Regions from separate parts of the Glaciecola sp. G7-5 genome, predicted to be linked through region 1. Evidence: predicted binding sites of a transcription regulator. Region 1 holds the regulator's gene; each other region holds the start of a gene.
What was found. Region 1 encodes FNR, which switches genes on or off when oxygen is low (the NO sensors DNR and NnrR bind a similar motif). Its sites were predicted from a motif close to TTGATCTAGATCAA; they were not measured.

Region 1 (4,922 bases):
CAGGGACCTTAAATCAACATAGTTCCATCATAATGCGTGTTGAAGCTCCTGTTAAATATGCAATGATGAATCAAATTCTTCGCTTACAAGAAATGGCCATGGCGAGCAAACCAAAAGTTGCGGCCACTGCAGATAAGCTTTCTCGTTATTTTGTTTTCGCGGTTCTAGCAATTTCGGCCTTAACCTATTTTTATTGGTATGCTCAAGGTAACGATCATGCTTTTTGGATTACTATATCTGTGCTTGTAGCGACCTGCCCTTGCGCATTAGGTTTAGCCACGCCATCGGCGATAACGTGCGCGATGGCAAAATTAAATAAAATGGGCGTTTTACTAAAGCGTGCTGATGCACTTGAACAACTCACTGTAACCACCGACATTATTTTTGATAAAACGGGAACACTTACCCAAGGCAAATTCTCAATTAACAAAGAATGGATAAATCCCCCTTCAAAAGACATTTTTGATGTGCCAGAACACGAACTAGCGTCATATATTGTGGCTATGGTAAATAGCATAGAATCCAGATCAGAGCACCCTATCGCAAAAGCGTTTGAACAATATATTCATCAGCGTGATGACCAAGCCTACAGTGCGACACATTTTAACTTAAGTGAATACGCCGTTAAAATAGGTGAAGGTATATCGGTAAAGCTTGACGATAAACAACTATTTTTGGGTAGCCAAGCCATGATACTGCCAATGATAAACGCTTTGAATTCTGCAAGTGCTATGAATCAAGTTGAGGGTGCGAATGTGTTACTAAGTACAAGTGACACCCTAATAGCCGCATTTTGGATTAGCGACACAGTACACAAAGACGCCTCTGGTATTGTCAGTCAATTAGGCAGTCATGAACTCACTATATTAAGTGGCGATACTCAAGTTAATGTCAACAAAGTTGCAGAGGAATTAAACATTTACAATGCTGTTGGGGATAGTACCCCTCAGGCAAAACTAAATTACATCGGCAAACTTCAGGCGAAAGAACGACGGGTTGTTATGCTGGGTGATGGTATCAATGATGCTCCCGTATTGGCAGCAGCTGACGTATCCATTGCGGTAGGCAACGCTTCAGACCTTGCTAAAAATGCGGCCGATATTGTATTACTAAATCCAAAATTACAATCAGTTGTTGACCTACTAGTCATGGCAAAGAGAACAAAGTCCAAAATAAAGCAAAATATTGCTTGGGCTTTAGCTTACAATTTTTTGGTTCTCCCTTTTGCAGTTGTTGGTTGGCTAACGCCATGGCAAGCGGCTTTAGGTATGTCGCTTAGTTCGATTGTTGTGGTATATAATTCAACACGTTTAATGCGCTAAGCTAGCCAAGTAGTAAATACACAAGGTATGATAAATAACATGCTTTTTATGTTATCCATCTACATAAAAAGTAACAACAAGGTATCAGTGATGAGTATCATTTATGTATTAATTCCTTTGGCGATAATAATTGTTGGTATCGCAATAGGCATCTTTTTTTGGGCAGTTAAATCAAATCAGTTTGATGATTTAGAAAGGCAAGGTTACAGCATACTGTTTGATGATGATATTAAACAAAATAAAGAAGCGAATAACCTACCAAATGAAGACAATACAACAGACAAAGAAAGCAAACAATAGTGTCTGAATTTAGTTACTTTTCGGCATTTCTTATTGGGCTCGCAGGTGGAGTCCACTGTATAGGCATGTGTGGACCAATAGCAAGCGCGTTTACCTTTGCCGTACCTAAAAACACGTCACACACGCCCTATATTCTGAGCTACAACGCTGGGCGTATTTTCTCATACACTATTGCTGGAGCACTCACGGGTTGGTTGGGTAGCCTTTTCTCATCGAGTGTGGTTACAGGCTTACTGATATTGCAAAGTTTAAGCATTATATTTTTATTACTACTTGCTCTTTATATCAGTGATATATACAAAGGTCTTATTTATTTCGAAAAGGCAGGTGCTAAGCTATGGAAGCATTTAGCCCCAATTGCGAAGCAATTAATCCCATTTAAAAGTCCTTGGTACACCATACTTTACGGAATGATTTGGGGCTGGTTACCGTGTGGTTTAGTCTACTCGGCACTTACATGGTCACTGGCCAGTGGCAGCCTAGTGCAAGGCGCATTGTTCATGCTTTGTTTTGGTTTAGGCACATTACCCGCTTTGGTTGCGAGCAGTTTAGGAGCTAGTTTCCTTATTCCGATATTGCAACACAAAGCGACGCGACTTACGATTGCCAGTTTATTGTTTTTATTTGCAATAATTTTGATTTTCGATTTGTTTCAAGGTATAACAAACTTGGAATAGCAAAACAGCAGAGAGCCCATGTCAAATAAAGAGTTATCAATACATTGTCAGAGTTGTACTTTCAGTCATTTGTGTCTTCCAGTGAGTTTAAATAAACATGAGTTAGATTCTCTCGATGATATTATTGAACGTAAACGCCCTCTGCAAAAGCATGATAAGTTGGTTAATGCGGGCGATAAGTTTCATTCTTTGTTTGCGGTACGTTCTGGTTCATTTAAGTCCTACATAAGTGACAAAAACGGCATTGAGCAAGTTACTGGTTTCCATTTCCCTGGCGATATTATCGGCTTTGATGCCTTGAAAGACGAAGTTCACCAAAGCTATACCCAAGCACTTGAAACAGCCATGGTATGCGAATTGCCTTATGAAACCTTAGAAGAAGTTTCGAGTAATTACCCTAAGTTACGTCAACAAATAATGCGTTTTATGAGTTCAGAAATTAAACATGATCATAATTTAATTATGTTATTGAGTAAGCGCAGCGCTGAAGAACGCTTATTGCATTTTATTAATCATTTATCGATGCGTTTTGATGAACGAGGCTACTCAGCCAAACAATTTAATCTGTCGATGACAAGAAACGAAATTGGCAATTATTTAGGCTTAACGGTAGAAACGATTTCTCGCTTGTTAACGCGCTTTCAAAAAGAAAACCTAATCCAAGTCGACGGTAAATTAATTAGCATTATTGATTTTGATGGAATAAAGCAACGTATTCCAGAAAATGATATTGCGTTTACCGCAGTAGGCTAAATATCCCCACATTGTGATGCAATAACGAATAAGCTTGCTGTATACTTAGCAGGTTTTTCGTTATTGTGAAGTGCTCATGTCAGCTAAACTCAAATCTACATACAATTTTAATAAGCTTCAAAAGCGTATTCGTCGCGAGACCGGTAAAGCAATCATTGACTTTAATATGATTGAAGACGGTGACAAGGTCATGGTCTGTTTATCGGGCGGCAAGGATAGTTACACGCTACTCGACGTATTAATGTATTTTAAACGCATCGCCCCTATCTCTTTTAGCATAGTAGCGGTCAATCTCGATCAAAAGCAACCTGGTTTTCCGCAGCACATTCTACCTGACTATTTAGATGGCTTAGGGATTGAATATAAGATTGTTGAAGAAGATACTTATTCAATCGTCAAAGACAAAATACCTGAAGGCAAAACCACGTGTTCACTGTGCTCTCGACTGCGCCGCGGTATTTTGTATCGTACAGCGAAAGAGTTGGAAGCAACGAAAATAGCATTAGGTCATCATCGTGATGACATGTTAGAAACCATGTTTTTAAATATGTTTTATGGTGGAAGATTAAAGTCAATGCCACCAAAACTGGTAAGTGACAATGGCGAGCATGTTGTTATTCGTCCCCTTGCCTATTGTACTGAAGCGGATATTCAAAAATACGCAGATACGCTTTGTTTTCCTATCATTCCTTGTAATCTTTGTGGATCGCAAGAAAATTTGCAACGCAAAAACATTAAGTTAATGTTGCAAGATTGGCAAAAACGCTTCCCAGGACGCATTGAATCTATGTTTAAAGCAATGCAAAATATTGTGCCTTCGCATATGTTAGATCAGACCTTGTTTGACTTTACAGACCTTAGTGTACAAACACGAATAAATGGTGAAGGCGACATCGCATTTGATACGCCTGAACTGCCTAAAGCAGAATCTCAAGATATTGACGATCTGGTTTCAATAATAGAATTAAAGTAGAGTAAACATGAAAATTGGCTTAGCGTTAGGCGCAGGAGCAGCAAGAGGTTGGGCGCACATTGGAATCATCAGAGCCCTAGAGGATTTAGGGGTTAAAATTGATGTCGTCGCCGGTTGTTCAATTGGTGCATATGTAGGCTCTGCATTCGCAAGCGGTAAATTAGATGAGTTAGAGGAATGGGCATATTCACTTACTGACTGGCAAGTGTTTGGCTTATTAGGACTGGGCTTTAGGCGAGGCGGTATTGCCAGCGGACAAAAAGTATTTACCAAGCACAAAGAAGAATTTTGCGCTCCTACATTTGAAGAGATGAAGTTACCATTCACAGCAGTGGCTACCGACTTGTATTCTGGCAAAGAGGTGGTGTTCAACAAAGGTGATATAAGCGATGCTATCCAAGCGTCATGTGCCATCCCAGCGTTATTTCCACCGATTGAGCATGCAGGTAGATGGTTGGTCGATGGCGCTGTAGTTAATCCCGTTCCGGTAAACCAATGTCGTCAGTTAGGTGCGGACTTTGTTATTGCCATCAATCTTAGTGCTGATTTCAGGCCACAGTTGATTGAAAATTTTGAACATGATCATGAGGTTAATCAACAAAAGACAGACCGCTTTTTGAGTAATGCTAGCGGTGGTTTTATGAAACAATGGTTTTCCCCTGACCCGAAACCAAATAAAAAACAAGCGCCAGGCATAGTCAGTGTAATGAGTAGTTCGCTAGAAATACTTCAAGCTAGAGTCACACGCTCGCGTTTAGGTGGCGATCCGCCGGATTTACTTATTGAGCCTCAATTAAGAGATGTCGGTTTGCTTGAATTCCACCGTGCTGAAGAAATGTCTAAAGAAGGACGAGATGCGGTGTATAGGCTTGCCGAACAAATTCAATATCAATTGAA
Region 2 (4,922 bases), 1.1 Mb from region 1:
TGCGAATTTTACGATCCATTAGGAGCAAATAGATAAAGCGTCCGATTGCAAGTAACACAACCACTATGCCAAGGGTGACGATGACATATCCAATTACACCACCTTGCTGAACGCGCTCGCTAAGGTTTGGCGCCGCTCCCATCAAAGATATTAATTGTCCGCGAATGGGATCGATCGTAAAGGCTATAATTTCCCCGGGGCTTGAAGCAATTTGTTCAGCCCCACCCATGTAACGCGCAGAAGGCTGACGCGGGAATTCCACAATACGACCTGTTTCAGTAATGCGCTGAATGTATTTTTCATCAGATATGAGATTAAATGTGCCAACGCGAATAAGATCAGCTTCTACTTCTTGACCGTTTTGCAACAGAACGGTTTGTTTAGATTGCACCACTTTTCCTGATTCGGTCATTTCACGTTGCAATTCAAACCACAATTCTTCAATCTCTTTCACTGAAGGTAGTTCAGTAATTTGCCCCATTTTTTCAGAAAACCTATTTAGGCGTTGTGTTCTTTCTGGATAATGCATTTGAATTAACGAATTATCGAAAAGACCTTGGGTGTCATTGGCGACTAACTGCAACACGCCAAACAACTCTTTTAAAGAACCTAATCTTTCAGTCAGGCGTTGTTGAGCAAGGGTAATATCTTTTTCGTTTACTTCAAACTGTCGCTCATTTCTAAGACTTAATGCTTCAGCTTCCGCCCGGTCCTTTTTTATTTGGCGCAACATAGATTCTTGTTGATCTTTATTCTGTGAAAATGCTTGAATACGATTTTGGTTCAACTCTTGGTCTCGTCGGTTACCCTGTTTCACTTGTTCTAATAAATCATCGACTGATAAAGACTTTTGTTTTTGAGTGTTTGCTTGCGATTGGGCATCTTGTGCTTCTTTTGCATCTTGGGCCAAGCTCGTAAAACTGGTAAATGAGAGACTAGAAGTTGCTAATACGATCAGTAATATTTTATGTAAAGTAGTCATTAGCGCACCTCTATATTTGCCACAATTGGCAATGTAATCAATTCAGGAGAAATTTCTTCGCGTGCTATTTTTAAACCTTTGGTAATGTGTCGTATGTATTGGCGCTCGGTTAAGGGCTGCCAAGCATTACTCTCTTTATTCCAAAACCCTACGCGCTCTCCCGCAAGGTCACGGTACATTAGGCCGATTCTGCCTATCCGTAAAAAATCAACGGCAAACTTTTCTCCCATTAAATCAACGCGTCCTTTGTACGATTCGATGGTATAGCCATACTCGTTTTCTATTTGATATGCTTCAAATACACGTCGTGTCTTCTCTGAGGTTGTGTATTCAGCCTTGTTTAGTAATTCTTTTAAATCATTGACACGGGCAATGCGTTCGCTTTGCAGAAACGGCAAGTCAACCTCTACAAAATTTTCGAGGGCATCTATCATTCTCACAAGTAGCGGCATAATTTGACGTTCAATCAAGGTGACATTATTGATTGACGCTTTAATTTTACGAATTTGGGACTGCTGGTCATCTAACTGACGCTGGAGCATTGCGTTATACATATTGAGACTATCAAGTAACTGCAACTCATCCTGAAATTCTCTTTCCATGCTCTGAATATTTTCTAAGGTGTCGTCGATGGTTTTTTGAGACTCTTGGTTTTGTTTTAAACGATCAAGCCCCTCATCAACTAGCTGTTGTGTTTTTTCTTGTCCCCATGCTTGCATGACACAAAAAGAAGTGTGATGACCAATACTACGCGCAGATTTAACATATGTCCTCTCTCGATTGTTATTGCTTCCTATATTTATTAATAGGCGAATTAAGGAAATAGTCTAGCCCCAAAATGCTCAAATATTGTTCTAGATCATTTATTCGATAGATTTATGACAGTGTGGACAAATACTTGGGTGGCTTTTTTGCTTGGCTTCTTTTTGTTTGCGAAGCGCCGTAAATAGTACCTCTGCTTCTTGTTTATCTAGCCGTAAGGATCGCCTAACGTGATCAAGCTTTTCCAGGTCACTTAGCGCTAAATGACCTTGTGCTAACATGTCCATTACGCTGGTTCTAAACTGGACTCGGCGAAGCGACATTTGCTCAGTAAAACTGGATGCTAAAATACCCGCCGGTAAAGCAAACAAGGCAACGCCAATGAGAATAAACATGCCGGCGAAAAATTGACCGGCTGGCGTAATCGGAGAAACGTCACCATATCCCACCGTACTTAACGTAACGACAGACCACCATAATGCCGCAGGAATAGTGCCAAAGTGTTCCGGTTGTGCGCTATGTTCTAAGTGATACATAACGGTTGCGGCAACCACCATCACAATCATTAACATTCCTAATGCTGCAATAATTACTCGGTATTCTCGAGCGATAACAACTTGCAAGGTTTGCATGGCTACCGAATAACGACCAAGTTTCATCATGCGTAATAAGCGGAATAAGCGCAATACGCGTAGGTCCAAGGCTACAAACATACTTAAATAAAATGGCAAAATAGCCAAAAGGTCGACTAAGGACATGGGTCTAAGCATAAATTGCAATCGCTGACGCAGTGTCGATTTGTGACTATTTTCGTGGTTTTCTTCTAAGGTGCACGTCCATATTCTTGCAATATACTCAATGGTAAATATAACGACCGAAAACACCTCAAAGGCAAAAAATAGCTGATGATGTTGTGCATGCAGAGTAGGCATAGTTTCGAGCATAACAACGATGACATTAATAAATATTAGGCATATTAAAAACCAGTCAAACCAATAGCCTTTATGATTACCTTCGCCATAGGGTTGCAATATATAAAAAACAGTATGCTTTAGATTAGAGCTATTCATTTATTTCTCGCTATTTCAAATTGGGCTGTTAAAGAAAAACGGTACTATTAGCGTGTTTCCTTTGTAATTTAGTCAGTGTGTCAAAAGAGTAAAAGAAAAATAAGTGCTATGCATACACTATTCATCCACTATGCAGGGAGCGCACCTTGATGTCGCGACTTAATGCTGTTTTGTTGATTCGTATCAATGCCATAGTGCTATTTAGGCCTAGACTACATACAGCACTAATGCGTGTACGTTAAGGAAAAGTGATGACTAATAGAGTAGAAAAAATGCTTGCGCTTAAAGAAGAATTGAGTGTTCGCGTAGCTAAAATTAATAAAGATTTGCATAACCGTAAAACCAGCGGAAAGTTTTCTGACCAAGTGGTAGACCGGCAAAATGATGATGTATTGCTTAATCTTAAAAACGAAGCAGAACATGAGTTAGAACAAATAGAACATGCGCTTATTAAGCTCGAAAACTCAATGTACGGCAAATGCGAAAAGTGCCATGGCGATATTAGCCCTGAGCGTTTAGATGCGATACCGTTTGCAGCAAATTGTAAAGACTGTGGTTAATAATTACATCGTCGAATTATATAAATTGTAAAGCGTATGGATGCGCTTTAGCAGCAATTGCGTATATTATTAACGTCTTACATCAGTCTTCTGTTTGCTTGTCTTCAGAAGCCTTGCGGTCTTTCGCAATTTTATCCTCCTGTTTACTCAACAAACGCATAATATTACTTTTGTGTTTAAGGATAATCAGAGCGCAAAGTGTTGCCACCGCGTATGTATATTCGGGCTTAAACAAAAAGGTGTAGGCGGGCGCGAGCAATAAGGTTGAAATGGCTGCTAATGACGAAATGCGTGTAATCGCAAAAATGATTATCCAAGTGCCTAATAGGCAAAGGGCCAGCCACCCGTTGAGCGGCATCATTGCACCTAATGCCGTGGCAACAGCCTTTCCACCTTTAAAGCCAAAAAAGATTGGGTACATATGACCCACACAAGCACTTAATGCAACTAGGCTCAATACCATTGGGCTAAAACCCATTAAAAAGGCACTGTAGACAGGTAGCGCGCCTTTTAATACATCAAAAATAAACACCATTGCGGCGGCTTTTTTACCGGCTATTCTTAGCACGTTTGTTGTGCCGGGGTTACCAGACCCTTGCTGACGAATATCTGACTTCACAAAAAAGCGAGTGATAATGACCGCGCTTGAAATAGACCCAAGCAGGTACGCGCCAACAATAAAAAAAACCACCCATGTAGTCATGTACTTGACCTATAGGTTCGCGATACACTATGCATAGTTGACTTGACTAAACAAGCTTGCAATTTATGTAAGCCTTAAAAGTGTGTGTGAATGGACAAAGTGTATATAAATGGGCTTCAACTGTACACCCTCATTGGTGTATATGACTTTGAGCGCCATGCAAAGCAAAGAGTAATTGTAGATATTGAACTCCAAGCTAATCTCGAAACCCCAGGAAAATCTGACGACGTTACCGACACCTTAGATTATGGCAAAATTGCGCAGCGCATGGCCGATATTGCTGATGGCGCAAGTTATAAGCTTCTTGAAGCCTTGGCCGAGCAAATGGCCTCTACTTTATTAGCAGAGTTTGCGACAGATTGTGTCACGCTTACGCTTAATAAACCCGATATTTTAGATAATGTCACCGCGGTCGGGATAAAAATTACTCGCAAACGCAATAATGCGGGAAGCTCATGAAACATCAAATCCTAATTAGTGTCGGCTCAAATATTGACAAAGAGCACAATACAAAATGCGGTTTACAAGCATTACACCGGGATTTTGGTGAGCTCATTTTATCGACCATATATGAAAGTGAGTCGGTCGGCTTTGATGGTGACAACTTCCTAAATTTAGTTGTGCTCGCTTATACCAAGCGCTCTATTGCAGAAGTTTGCTCACGATTAAAAGGTATTGAAGATGAACATGGCCGTACTCGCGACAAAAAGTATGGCAATCGTACGCTTGACCTCGATTTATTGACCTTCGACAACGTCATTACTAGTGACCCTGTAGTATTACCTCGCGACGAAATTGAGTACAATGCTTTCGTTTTGCGCCCTATGGCTGAAATTGTTCCACAA
Region 3 (4,922 bases), 460 kb from region 1:
CCTCCTCGATAATCACGCATACCAAACTTCTGCTGGTAGGTGTAGTCAGCGTGACCGGGTCGAAAACTATCTTTAATTTTTGAGTAATCTTGGCTACGTTGGTCTGTATTATTTATCAATAAACCAATACTTGAGCCGGTCGTTTTTCCTTCAAACACACCAGAAAGTATTTTCACCTCGTCAGCTTCGCGACGCGCTGTGGTAAATTTGGATGTTCCAGGTTTTCTTCTATCTAGATCGCCTTGCAGATCTTCTTCATTAAGTTCTAAGCCCGGAGGACAACCATCTACAACGCCACCAATGGCTAAACCGTGACTTTCACCAAAGGTCGTCACGCTAAACAATTTACCGAAGGTATTTCCTGACATCGAGCTTTTTCCTTTCTAATAAGTTGGGTTTTCTATTTAATATGCTTAGTGCTTTATTGCGTTTTATCTAATAAAGACATTTGTGAGAGTAAAGCGCTTTTTTGAATAGCAAAAATGCCACTTCCGCCCAAGGAAAGTTCGCACCAATTAACACTAAATTCACCAAAGCGCTGGGTAAAATTGACTTCAGAATTGCCAACTTCTACAAATAGCCATGCGTCATCAGACATATAATTAGCAGCTTGTTTAAGTAACGCGAGTGTTAAATCTAATCCGTCGCAACCCGATGCTAGTGCCGACTCTGGTTCGTGCATATATTCTCGTGGCAAATCTTGCATGTCCTCCTCGTCGACGTAAGGAGGATTTACGACAATAAGATCGTAAGTTTGCTGAGCTAAACTTGAAAACAAATCTGACTGCATTGGAAATACGCGATCTTCTAGTTGATATTGCTGAATATTGATAGATGCGACATCGAGCGCATCGGCGTCAATGTCAACGGCATCAACTTGAGCATGTTCAAATTTGTGAGCTAAAGCAATAGCAATACAAGCGCTACCTGTGCACATATCTAATATAGTCGCCGGTTCGCTCGATTCAGCTAAATAGCCGGCAAACCGATTTTCAATCAACTCTGCAAATGGAGAGCGCGGGATAAGAACGCGTTCATCTACATAAAATGGCATTCCAGCAAACCACGCTTGATTGCACAAATACGGTAAGGGAGTGGCTTCTTCACATCGCGCTTTTATCCAACTAAAAATAAGTGGCTTTTCAGCGTCGGTCACTTGGCAACCATAAAATACTTGCTGTTCTTGTCCACTTAGGTCAAGTGGCAATGATAAGGCGGTGAATAAAAGACGATGCGCCTCTTGCCACGCGTTCTCGGTGCCATGGCCATAGTAAATATCATGCTGATTAAATTCAGAAATTGCGAAACGAATATAGTCAATAATAGTGTTAAGTGATTTTAAGATACTCTCTTGTTTGTCGAAGCGAGAAATATCATCAAGGGCGCTATTTTGCTGTGCTTGTTTCACTTGTTCATCTGCATGCATGAATGATTAACTACTTAATTAGGCTATTTATGGACTGATTTGATGGGTATAATATCGAAAAATCACTCAACATGCTGTTAAAAATACCATCATGAGCAAAAAAAACGACGAGTCTTTGGATTTCTCAGCGCTGTTTAAAGATGCAACGCCGGTAAATCATGATAGATACATTTTGAGTAAAGACGAAGGTGCAATAAAGCGGCAAAAAGAAAAAGCGCAAAAGCTCGCGAAAAAACGAGCAAGCGCACAAGGTTTAGGGGGCCTGAGCGACAACTTGAGCGCCAGCGGACATCTTTCAACAAAGGCTTATATACAGAATGCGGCAACAATCGCACTATCTGATACCTTCGAAGCGCATTGGCCGCAAGGCAAAGCAATAAAATATTTTAGAGCTGAAGATTCATCTAAAGTAGATAATACAGGCCTAGAAACACTAGCTTATCGTCCAAAAGACATACTAAAGAAGCTGTCAATGGGCCATTACCCGCCCGACATTGAAGTCGATTTGCACGGCCTAACAAGCAAGCAAGCAAAAGCGGAAATGCTTGCCGTTATTTTTGAAGCAAAAAAACGTCATTTTGCCTGTGTCAGTATTTTGCATGGACATGGCACAGGCACACTAAAACGTAAAATACCTAATTGGTTAGTGCAACATCCCGATGTAGCAGCGTTTGTGCAAGCCCCGCGCGCCTTTGGCGGCAAAGCAGGACTTTTAGTGCTTATTGGTATTGATTTTCAAGCTTTTAAGCCAGACTAAGCTTGTTTATCTGTATTAACAACTCGCTAAATAAAACTGCTAAGTATCTCGCAAAAGATTAAAGGTCTTCGTTCACGTTATGCAGAAACAAATATACATAGTATGCACATATTGCAACAACCACGAAAATACCAAATAAAGAACCCCAAGCAACTGGATCAGAAAGTAGTAAGTCCCACATAATATTCACCTTTTTTTACTATATTAAACAAGTTTGTTTTGATGAATAAATTGTAGTTCAGTTTGCATTTCAAACGCTGATCTCGATCAATGTTTTAGGGTGATAATAGGCCAAAGAGGAGTAAAGCTTAATCTAGATCAATATTTTGCCTAGATCTTAACTAAACAAACGCATAAACCAACCTTTATCCAAGTCCTCCTCGCAGCTTCTAAGTTGACTGGCATAACGCAAGGAACGCTCATGCACTTTGTTAGCCACAGATTGCAACCACGTTTTATTGTTATAACTTTTGCGTTTATATCCGCCCCATCCTTCGTGATAGTTGAGGTATTGCAATTTCGCATCCCATTTTGAAACACCATTAATTTTATGGGTTTTACTAATAAACCAGCCCATAAAGTCTAACGCATCCTCAAAGTCGTCACGATCAGCAAAGCTTTTGCCTGTCTCGCGTTGATAGTCAGACCATGTAGGCGTTTTTGCTTGAGCGTAACCATATGCACTACTGACTCGCCCCCAAGGAATAAGTCCAAACAGCACATAATCTCGAGGCGGTTTGGCGTCGTGGCGAAATGAGCTTTCTTGGTACATCATTGCCATTGGCACATGTATAGGTACGCCCCATTTTTCGCGCATATCGGCAGCGGCATCATACCAATCATCTTTTTCTTCAAAAATTCGACACAAATTCTCACGTTCAGAGGGCGGCGTTGTGCTGCAAGCTCCAATAAATAGTGTGCTCAATAAGACAAGTAAAAAAAAATGCATTTTTTTTAACAACATGTGGAACTATTTTAATCCTTAAGGCTCTTACTATCGTGTGTGTTAAAATGTTTTCCCTAAGTGTGTATTGCCTGACGTGTTTGCGTCAGGCTTTTTTTTGTCTGCACCTTAGGTATTTTAGCACTTGAGGTTGGGATCACCCGCTACTCGCTTAGTAAAATAATCATTTACGAACTGGGAAAAGTCTTTCTCGTCTTGTGCTTCAATCTCTTTTCTTGCTTCAATAGAACTCAGTGCTTGGGCGACAAAATCTTCTTTACTTATCTTCATATACGACATCTTCTGAGCATTATCTTTGTATTCTTTAGCTAGCTCTAAACCCAATACACTATTGTCTATTTCGTTATCTAACAAAGTTTGAAGCCATTTTCCGGAAGGTGTTGCACTAGGATCTAAGAATTTTAGTTCTTGCTGCTTTACCGCTTTTACATGAACATCACTTTGTTTGGCTTGATCCAGTAGCGTCGCCACTTTCACTAAATCTTGTGTGAGCGAAAGCCCCCAGTCTTTTAGTGATACCGCTTTGCCATTATCATTAAGCATTAAGCCCGGTTCACGCCCTTTTTCAACAACATCAGTGATATTCTGTTGGCTAATGTTTATCTTTTCTTCATCAAATTTTGCTGATGGCATTAGCAAACAATAAACCAAGAACACATCCAAAAAGTGGAATTGTGATTTATCAATGCCAACTGGAGAATACGGATTTACATCCAATGAGCGCACTTCTAAGTAACTTACACCGCGGTCTTCCAAAGCATTGGTTGGCATCTCTAATGATTTCGCAACCTGTTTAGGCCGTATTGGCGAATACAATTCATTTTCTATCTGCAGCACGTTGTCGTTTAGCTGTTGCCAGCCTTTTTTATCGTCACTACTTAAATGTGCGTATGCTGGTGCTTTTTGGCCGATGGCGCTGCGTAAACTGCTTACATAAGTGCTCAGGTCGTTGTAGCAAATTTTTAAATTTGACTGCGCACTGCTTGTATAGCCTAAATCACTCATGCGAAGCGATGTAGCGTATGGCATATAAAGCGTACCTTTGCCTACTTTATCGAACTTATGGCCAACACTTTGCTTATGCGAAATGAACGAACTACACAAAGCGGGTGATGCGCCGTATAAATACGGAATTACCCAAGCGAGGCGTTTAAAATTACGAATCAAAGCAAAATAATGGGCAGATTGTGTATTTTTGTCCCACGTTTCACCATGAAGTTCACACCAAAGTTGCCAAAACTCATCAGGCAGCGAGAAATTAAAATGCACACCAGAAATCACCTGCATCATACTACCATAGCGATTATGCAACCCTTCCCTATATACTTCCTTCATGCGTGCTATATTTGAACTGCCATACTGCGCAATGGGAATGTTTGTTTCACTACTAATAAAACAAGGCATACTCATTGGCCATAAATACTGCTCACCGATAGATTCATAAGTAAATTTATGGATATCGACTAGCTGCGCAAGACTTGTTTCTACCTTACTTTCAGGTGGCGTAATAAATTCAAGCAAGGCTTCAGAAAAATCTGTAGTGATGTATTCATGGGTCAATGCCGCTCCTAGAACCTCTGGATGAGGATTAGTGGCGATGGTACCATTCTCATTGACTCTTAACGTTTCTCGTTCAACACCGTGCTTGATATCGCGTAAAGTCTGCATAAACGTAGGCGTTGATACCGCCGCCAATGCCTGGTCAAAATTCATTTGATTTATCGTCAAATTCTTATTCTCTGTATTTTATGTAAATAATCCTGCATGCAAAGTAC
Region 4 (4,922 bases), 1.7 Mb from region 1:
TCAGTTAAATCAGCTCCTAAACGCCCACCAAGGTCAGCCGGTTCGCCAATTTTATTCAAAATACAGCCGATTATGCGCTTACCCCTGCGCCCGCCATAACTATCGGCCACTATTTCAATTTTATCGTTGAGTTGATTCATCGACATTCTTGAAGGTGCAGCTACCAGTACTATTTTAGCGTCTAAGGCATTGCAAATTGTGCGATTGGCCTTGACCGCATAGGGATGTTCAGGTGTTGAAATAAGCCCTTCAATAACAATAATATCTTCATCTACCGCTTGCGCTTCAAACAATTGGACGATTTCTTCAAGTAAGTCATCGCTTTGGTCTTTACTCATCAAATCTTCAACATAAGCGGCACTTAAAGGGGTTGCCATTTTTGCAAAGCCCATGTTATGCAGTATGCTTGTGGACTTTTCGTGTAGATCACTGCTACGTCTTTGTTGCGCGATGGGTTTGAAAAAATTCACTTTTAGGCTCTGTTGCTGCAGCGCTCTAACCAGCCCAAGGCTGACACTTGTTAAACCAGCATCGGTACCTATAGGAATTAACATTATCCGTTGAGTCATTACTTACCTTTAAAAACTTTTATAAATTATCGTGTTTGCGAAAGTCGGGCGGCATCTTGGGCAATGACCCACTCTTCATTCGTTGCGATTGCCCAAATAGGAATACTATTACTAGCGTGAATACTGCCAGAGCGGCCAAATCGAATCTCGTCATTTTTTTCGGCGTTAAGTGCAAAGCCCATATGAGCAAGTTGCGAAACCACATGTTGGCGGATATAGGCAGAGTTTTCGCCAATACCACCCGTAAACACCAATGCGTGCAGAGGGCCTAGCACCGCCATATATGCGCCAATATATTTAACTAATCGATAGCAAAACATGTCTAAAGCAAGCTGTGCTTGCTCATTGCCAAGACTTGCTTGTTCTTCTAGCTCGCGACAATCGTTAGTCAGCCCCGATATGCCCAATAAACCAGATTGTTTATTTAAAATCTCATTGACTTTTTGGGCGCTATAGCCGAGTTGATCTATCATAAAACTGGGCAGGCTGGGGTCAATATCACCACTTCGAGTGCCCATAATTAGCCCTTCAAGTGGCGTAAAACCTAAACTTGTATCTAGCGCTTTCCCCTGCTTTATAGCGGTGATACTGCAACCGTTGCCAAGGTGCGCCGTGATAAGATTGCACTTCTCATAGGCTAGCCCTAATTTATCAGCCGTTTGGTGGGCAACAAAGTAATGACTTGTTCCATGAAATCCGTATTTACGGATAGCATGCTTTTCATACATTTCGTAGGGAAGCGCATACAAGAAAGATTGTGGGGGCAGTGTTTGAAAAAACGCAGTATCAAATACCGCAATTTGCGGTAGATGTGGAAAGGCCAATTGCGCGCTACGAATACCGGCTAAATTGGCTGGATTATGCAACGGCGCCATTTGCGCTGTTTTATCGATTGCGTTTATTGACTCCTCATCAATTATTACCGAAGCCGTGAAATGTTCTCCGCCATGCACCACTCGATGACCCACCGCTACGAGATTTTGTTTCAGTACTTCAAATCGTGAAAGTAAGGCAACGATGTATTCTAATGCATTTTTATGATCAGTATTTGCGGGTAAATCCTTAGACGTTTTCTCGTTTTCGTATTCATAGCGAATAAGGTTATGCTCGGTAAAGAGATTCTCAACCAAGCCTTTTAAAGGCGTGGCACCGCTGCTTGCCTGCATAATGGCAAACTTAATTGATGAACTTCCGCAGTTAAGGACGAGAATATAAGGGTCACTTGAAGACAATGAACTTTTTCCTGTTATTAAAGAGAATGCTCGGCGCTATCCAAATGGATTCGCATATAGCATCTATCTTAGTCATAATTGTATACGGTAATATTATAATCATAAGTAACGGTCGCAATAGTATAGCCGTCATCTTTGTAGGTTTTATTTTTTCTCTTAGCACTTCGGCAAAAGTTGGTGATTATTGAGCACTAACAGCGCATCCTTCATTGCCATGGATCAATAAAATGGCTGTTTTACTTTCAAGGGATTAGAATATGTACGAATTATACGTTAATACTATTGGAATTATTTTGCCTTCTGAAGCTATATTCACAACAATATATGATACTCATTATTATGCGACTTAAATATTGGCTTTTGGGTTTATTGCTTTTTGTACTAATGGTTTTGCTAACTCTGCACAATGCACTACCTGCCAATTATCATCCGTTTACACGCTTAGATATAGCGCAAGAACCAAGCTTTGTTACTAAATTTAAAATCACGCGATTAAAACGTAATCCTGAAGCCTGTCTTGAAGTGCTAGAGGCAAGTGAGCTTGATTTTGGTCTTATTAAAGACCGCACAACAGGAGAGTCATGCGGTTTTAACAATGCTGTGCAACTTCGTCAATCGAGTATTTCTTACGGCGGAAATATTCAGCTTAGTTGCCCTGCCCTAGTGGCACTTGCGCTATGGGAAACCCACGATTTAAATAGGCTTGCCGAAAAACACCTTAATAAACGCGTAAACAAAGTGCTTCATTATGGTACATACTCCTGCAGAAATATAAACGGCGCGTCATCAGGCAGGCGCAGTGAGCATGCTTATGCAAATGCCATTGATATAGCGGGTTTTGTACTAGAAGGGAATCAGCAAGTTAGCGTGCTTAATCATTGGGAAAGCGACTCTAATGAAGGAGATTTTATCAGAGCGGTGCACGAAACTGCCTGCGATTACTTTAAAACAGTGCTTGGCCCAGAATTCAACGCTTTACACAAAGACCATTTCCATTTTGATATGGGAGGCTCCTTCGCTTGTAAGTAACACAGTAACTAATAGATTTTATCCGTCATATTTGGACTATTTATATTAAAGGTATTTTAGCGCCCCTTAATGTTTGATAGTTCCTTTTTATTTGCAAACATTGCAATACCGTCATCCAAACAATCTTGCTCGACGACATGGCTCAAAGCCACCTGCATTCTTTGCAACTGTTCAATTTGCTTATTAATTTCATCTAATTTTTGCTTCGCCGCATAACGCCAGTCATTATTATTATCAGCTAGTTGGAAAAGTGATTTTATTTCTTCAAGCGTGAAGCCCGTTAATTTTGCAGCATTAATAAAGTTTACTCGCCATAGCATTGATTCACTATAGACTCGCTGGCCGGATTGACGCGAAATAGTCGGCAACAACCCAATTTTTTCATAGTATCGAAGCGTTGAAGCCGGTGTGCTTGTCTTTAACGACATGTCTTTTATTTTCACAAAATTAAATTTCTTGTTTGACTTAAACCATACTTTAACATTTAGGCTATAGGCTTCCAAATTAATGAATGAGCTTACATATGAACATGAATAGAAAAGTAGTGGTGATGACAGGGGCAACATCAGGTTTTGGAGTGAATTGGTTCAAAAGCCTGACAAAAGAAATCGATGCTGATTTTTTCATTCTTGCACGTAACAGAGACAAGTTTCAGTCACTGCTCACAGAGCTACCCACGAACATTAAAAAAGATGTTCATTTTGTAGATTGTGAATTATCTTCACTCGAGAGTATCTCTAAGGCTGTAAACAAGGTAAAAAAAGAGTGAGGTCAGTAGATTTATTAATTAACAACGCTGGCGTTTTCCCTGGTGATTCCCTCTGTTTTAGTAGTAACGACCTTGAGATGACATTTGCTGTGAATCATTTAGCCCCGCTTCTAATAACGCTATTATTGGAGTCAAAATTAAGAAAAGCTGAGTCGTCAAAAATTGTCAATACCTCATCTTTTCAGCATTTTAATGCCAATTTAAATCTGGATGATGTCAACTTTGAGAATTCAGAATATAGCGCAATGCTTGCTTATCAGAACTCGAAACTCTGCACTGTACTGACAACACGCTACTTATCGACGTTTCTAAGTACAAATATAAGCATAAACTGTTTTGACCCGGGAATAGTTGACACTGACATGACGCAGAAAGCTTTGCCGAAAACTCTCAGATGGGCACACCCCCTACTTCGCACTTTTTTTCGCAATGGAGCAAAAGGGGCGGAAACGGGTATCTACCTAAGCACCGAACGCAACTTCGATAAGAATACGGGTGGCTACTACAGAGATAAACGTCTTAAGCTGCCTAGTTTAACCGCGCAATCTCAGCTTATTGCGGAACAATTACATCAAATATCAATGGAGCTACTGCGCCCCTATTTGTTGTCGCGATAGAGTGAATAATGCTAACGTTTTAACCATTGGCTTGGATTTAAAGCTTTACCTTTGTGCCTAATTTCAAAATATAAACCAGCGAGCTCTTGGCCGCCGCTGGTGCCTACCAGACTAATAGTATCGCCAGCTTTGACGAGTTCACCCACATTTTTTAGCAAAGCTTGATTGCGACCGTAAACACTCATGTAACCTTCACCATGATCAACAATGGTGACAAGCCCAAAACCTTTTAACCAATCAGCATATAAGACAACACCATCTGACACAGCGTTTACTGGCGCGCCCGACTTACCGTTAATGATAATACCCTTCCAGCGCACTTGCCCTTGCCTGCGCTTACCAAACAAACGTTGAATACTGCCTGCTGTAGGCACTAGTAGCTGGCGTTCTTTACCAGATAAGCCTAGCAATTTAATATTGCTCCGCTCTTGGGCTTGTTGGGCTGCTAATTCGGCTTGCTCTATGGCTGCCAATAAATCACTTTCTTGCTGTTGCAATGAAGCCACGCGGGCTAAATCAGACCTTATTTGTTCTTCAAGAGACTTGAAGGTTTCAAAACGTTGCTTTTGTTGACTCCGTAACTGTGCTGACTGGCTTCCTTGTTGCTTGAGTAGGCCCGCTAATAATAGCTCTTGAGAATCAAGTTCTTGCTGTACCGTGTTTAAGGCTTTTATAAGACCACGGAAATTTTCAATTTCTGCTTGGC

Region 2: AC0L6H_RS20750 (TraR/DksA family transcriptional regulator) is a predicted target of FNR. The motif match lies at 2,988-3,001, and genes of this name have one in related genera.
Region 3: AC0L6H_RS18175 (DUF3149 domain-containing protein) is a predicted target of FNR. The motif match lies at 2,441-2,454, and genes of this name have one in related genera.
Region 4: AC0L6H_RS08380 (acetate kinase) is a predicted target of FNR. The motif match lies at 2,011-2,024, and genes of this name have one in related genera.

Annotation. Positions count from the first base shown of each region.
Region 1 is NZ_CM147892.1:3,650,030-3,654,951, reverse strand. It holds gene AC0L6H_RS16130 (heavy metal translocating P-type ATPase) at 1-1,322, shown strand, start outside; gene ccoS (cbb3-type cytochrome oxidase assembly protein CcoS) at 1,413-1,622, shown strand; gene AC0L6H_RS16120 (sulfite exporter TauE/SafE family protein) at 1,622-2,299, shown strand; gene fnr (fumarate/nitrate reduction transcriptional regulator Fnr) at 2,318-3,052, shown strand; gene ttcA (tRNA 2-thiocytidine(32) synthetase TtcA) at 3,129-4,025, shown strand; gene rssA (patatin-like phospholipase RssA) at 4,033-4,922, shown strand, end outside.
Region 2 is NZ_CM147892.1:4,723,764-4,728,685, reverse strand. It holds gene AC0L6H_RS20765 (MotA/TolQ/ExbB proton channel family protein) at 1-982, opposite strand, end outside; gene AC0L6H_RS20760 (DUF3450 domain-containing protein) at 982-1,701, opposite strand; gene AC0L6H_RS20755 (ion transporter) at 1,846-2,814, opposite strand; gene AC0L6H_RS20750 (TraR/DksA family transcriptional regulator) at 3,066-3,374, shown strand; gene plsY (glycerol-3-phosphate 1-O-acyltransferase PlsY) at 3,457-4,077, opposite strand; gene folB (dihydroneopterin aldolase) at 4,168-4,536, shown strand; gene folK (2-amino-4-hydroxy-6-hydroxymethyldihydropteridine diphosphokinase) at 4,533-4,922, shown strand, end outside.
Region 3 is NZ_CM147892.1:4,115,030-4,119,951, forward strand. It holds gene aroC (chorismate synthase) at 1-368, opposite strand, end outside; gene prmB (50S ribosomal protein L3 N(5)-glutamine methyltransferase) at 422-1,426, opposite strand; gene smrB (endonuclease SmrB) at 1,518-2,183, shown strand; gene AC0L6H_RS18175 (DUF3149 domain-containing protein) at 2,242-2,364, opposite strand; gene AC0L6H_RS18180 (transglycosylase SLT domain-containing protein) at 2,521-3,147, opposite strand; gene gshA (glutamate--cysteine ligase) at 3,265-4,860, opposite strand.
Region 4 is NZ_CM147892.1:1,942,718-1,947,639, reverse strand. It holds gene pta (phosphate acetyltransferase) at 1-569, opposite strand, end outside; gene AC0L6H_RS08380 (acetate kinase) at 596-1,801, opposite strand; gene AC0L6H_RS08375 (extensin-like domain-containing protein) at 2,141-2,830, shown strand; gene AC0L6H_RS08370 (MerR family DNA-binding protein) at 2,887-3,273, opposite strand; partial or broken gene AC0L6H_RS08365 (SDR family NAD(P)-dependent oxidoreductase) at 3,342-4,216, shown strand; gene AC0L6H_RS08360 (murein hydrolase activator EnvC family protein) at 4,228-4,922, opposite strand, start outside.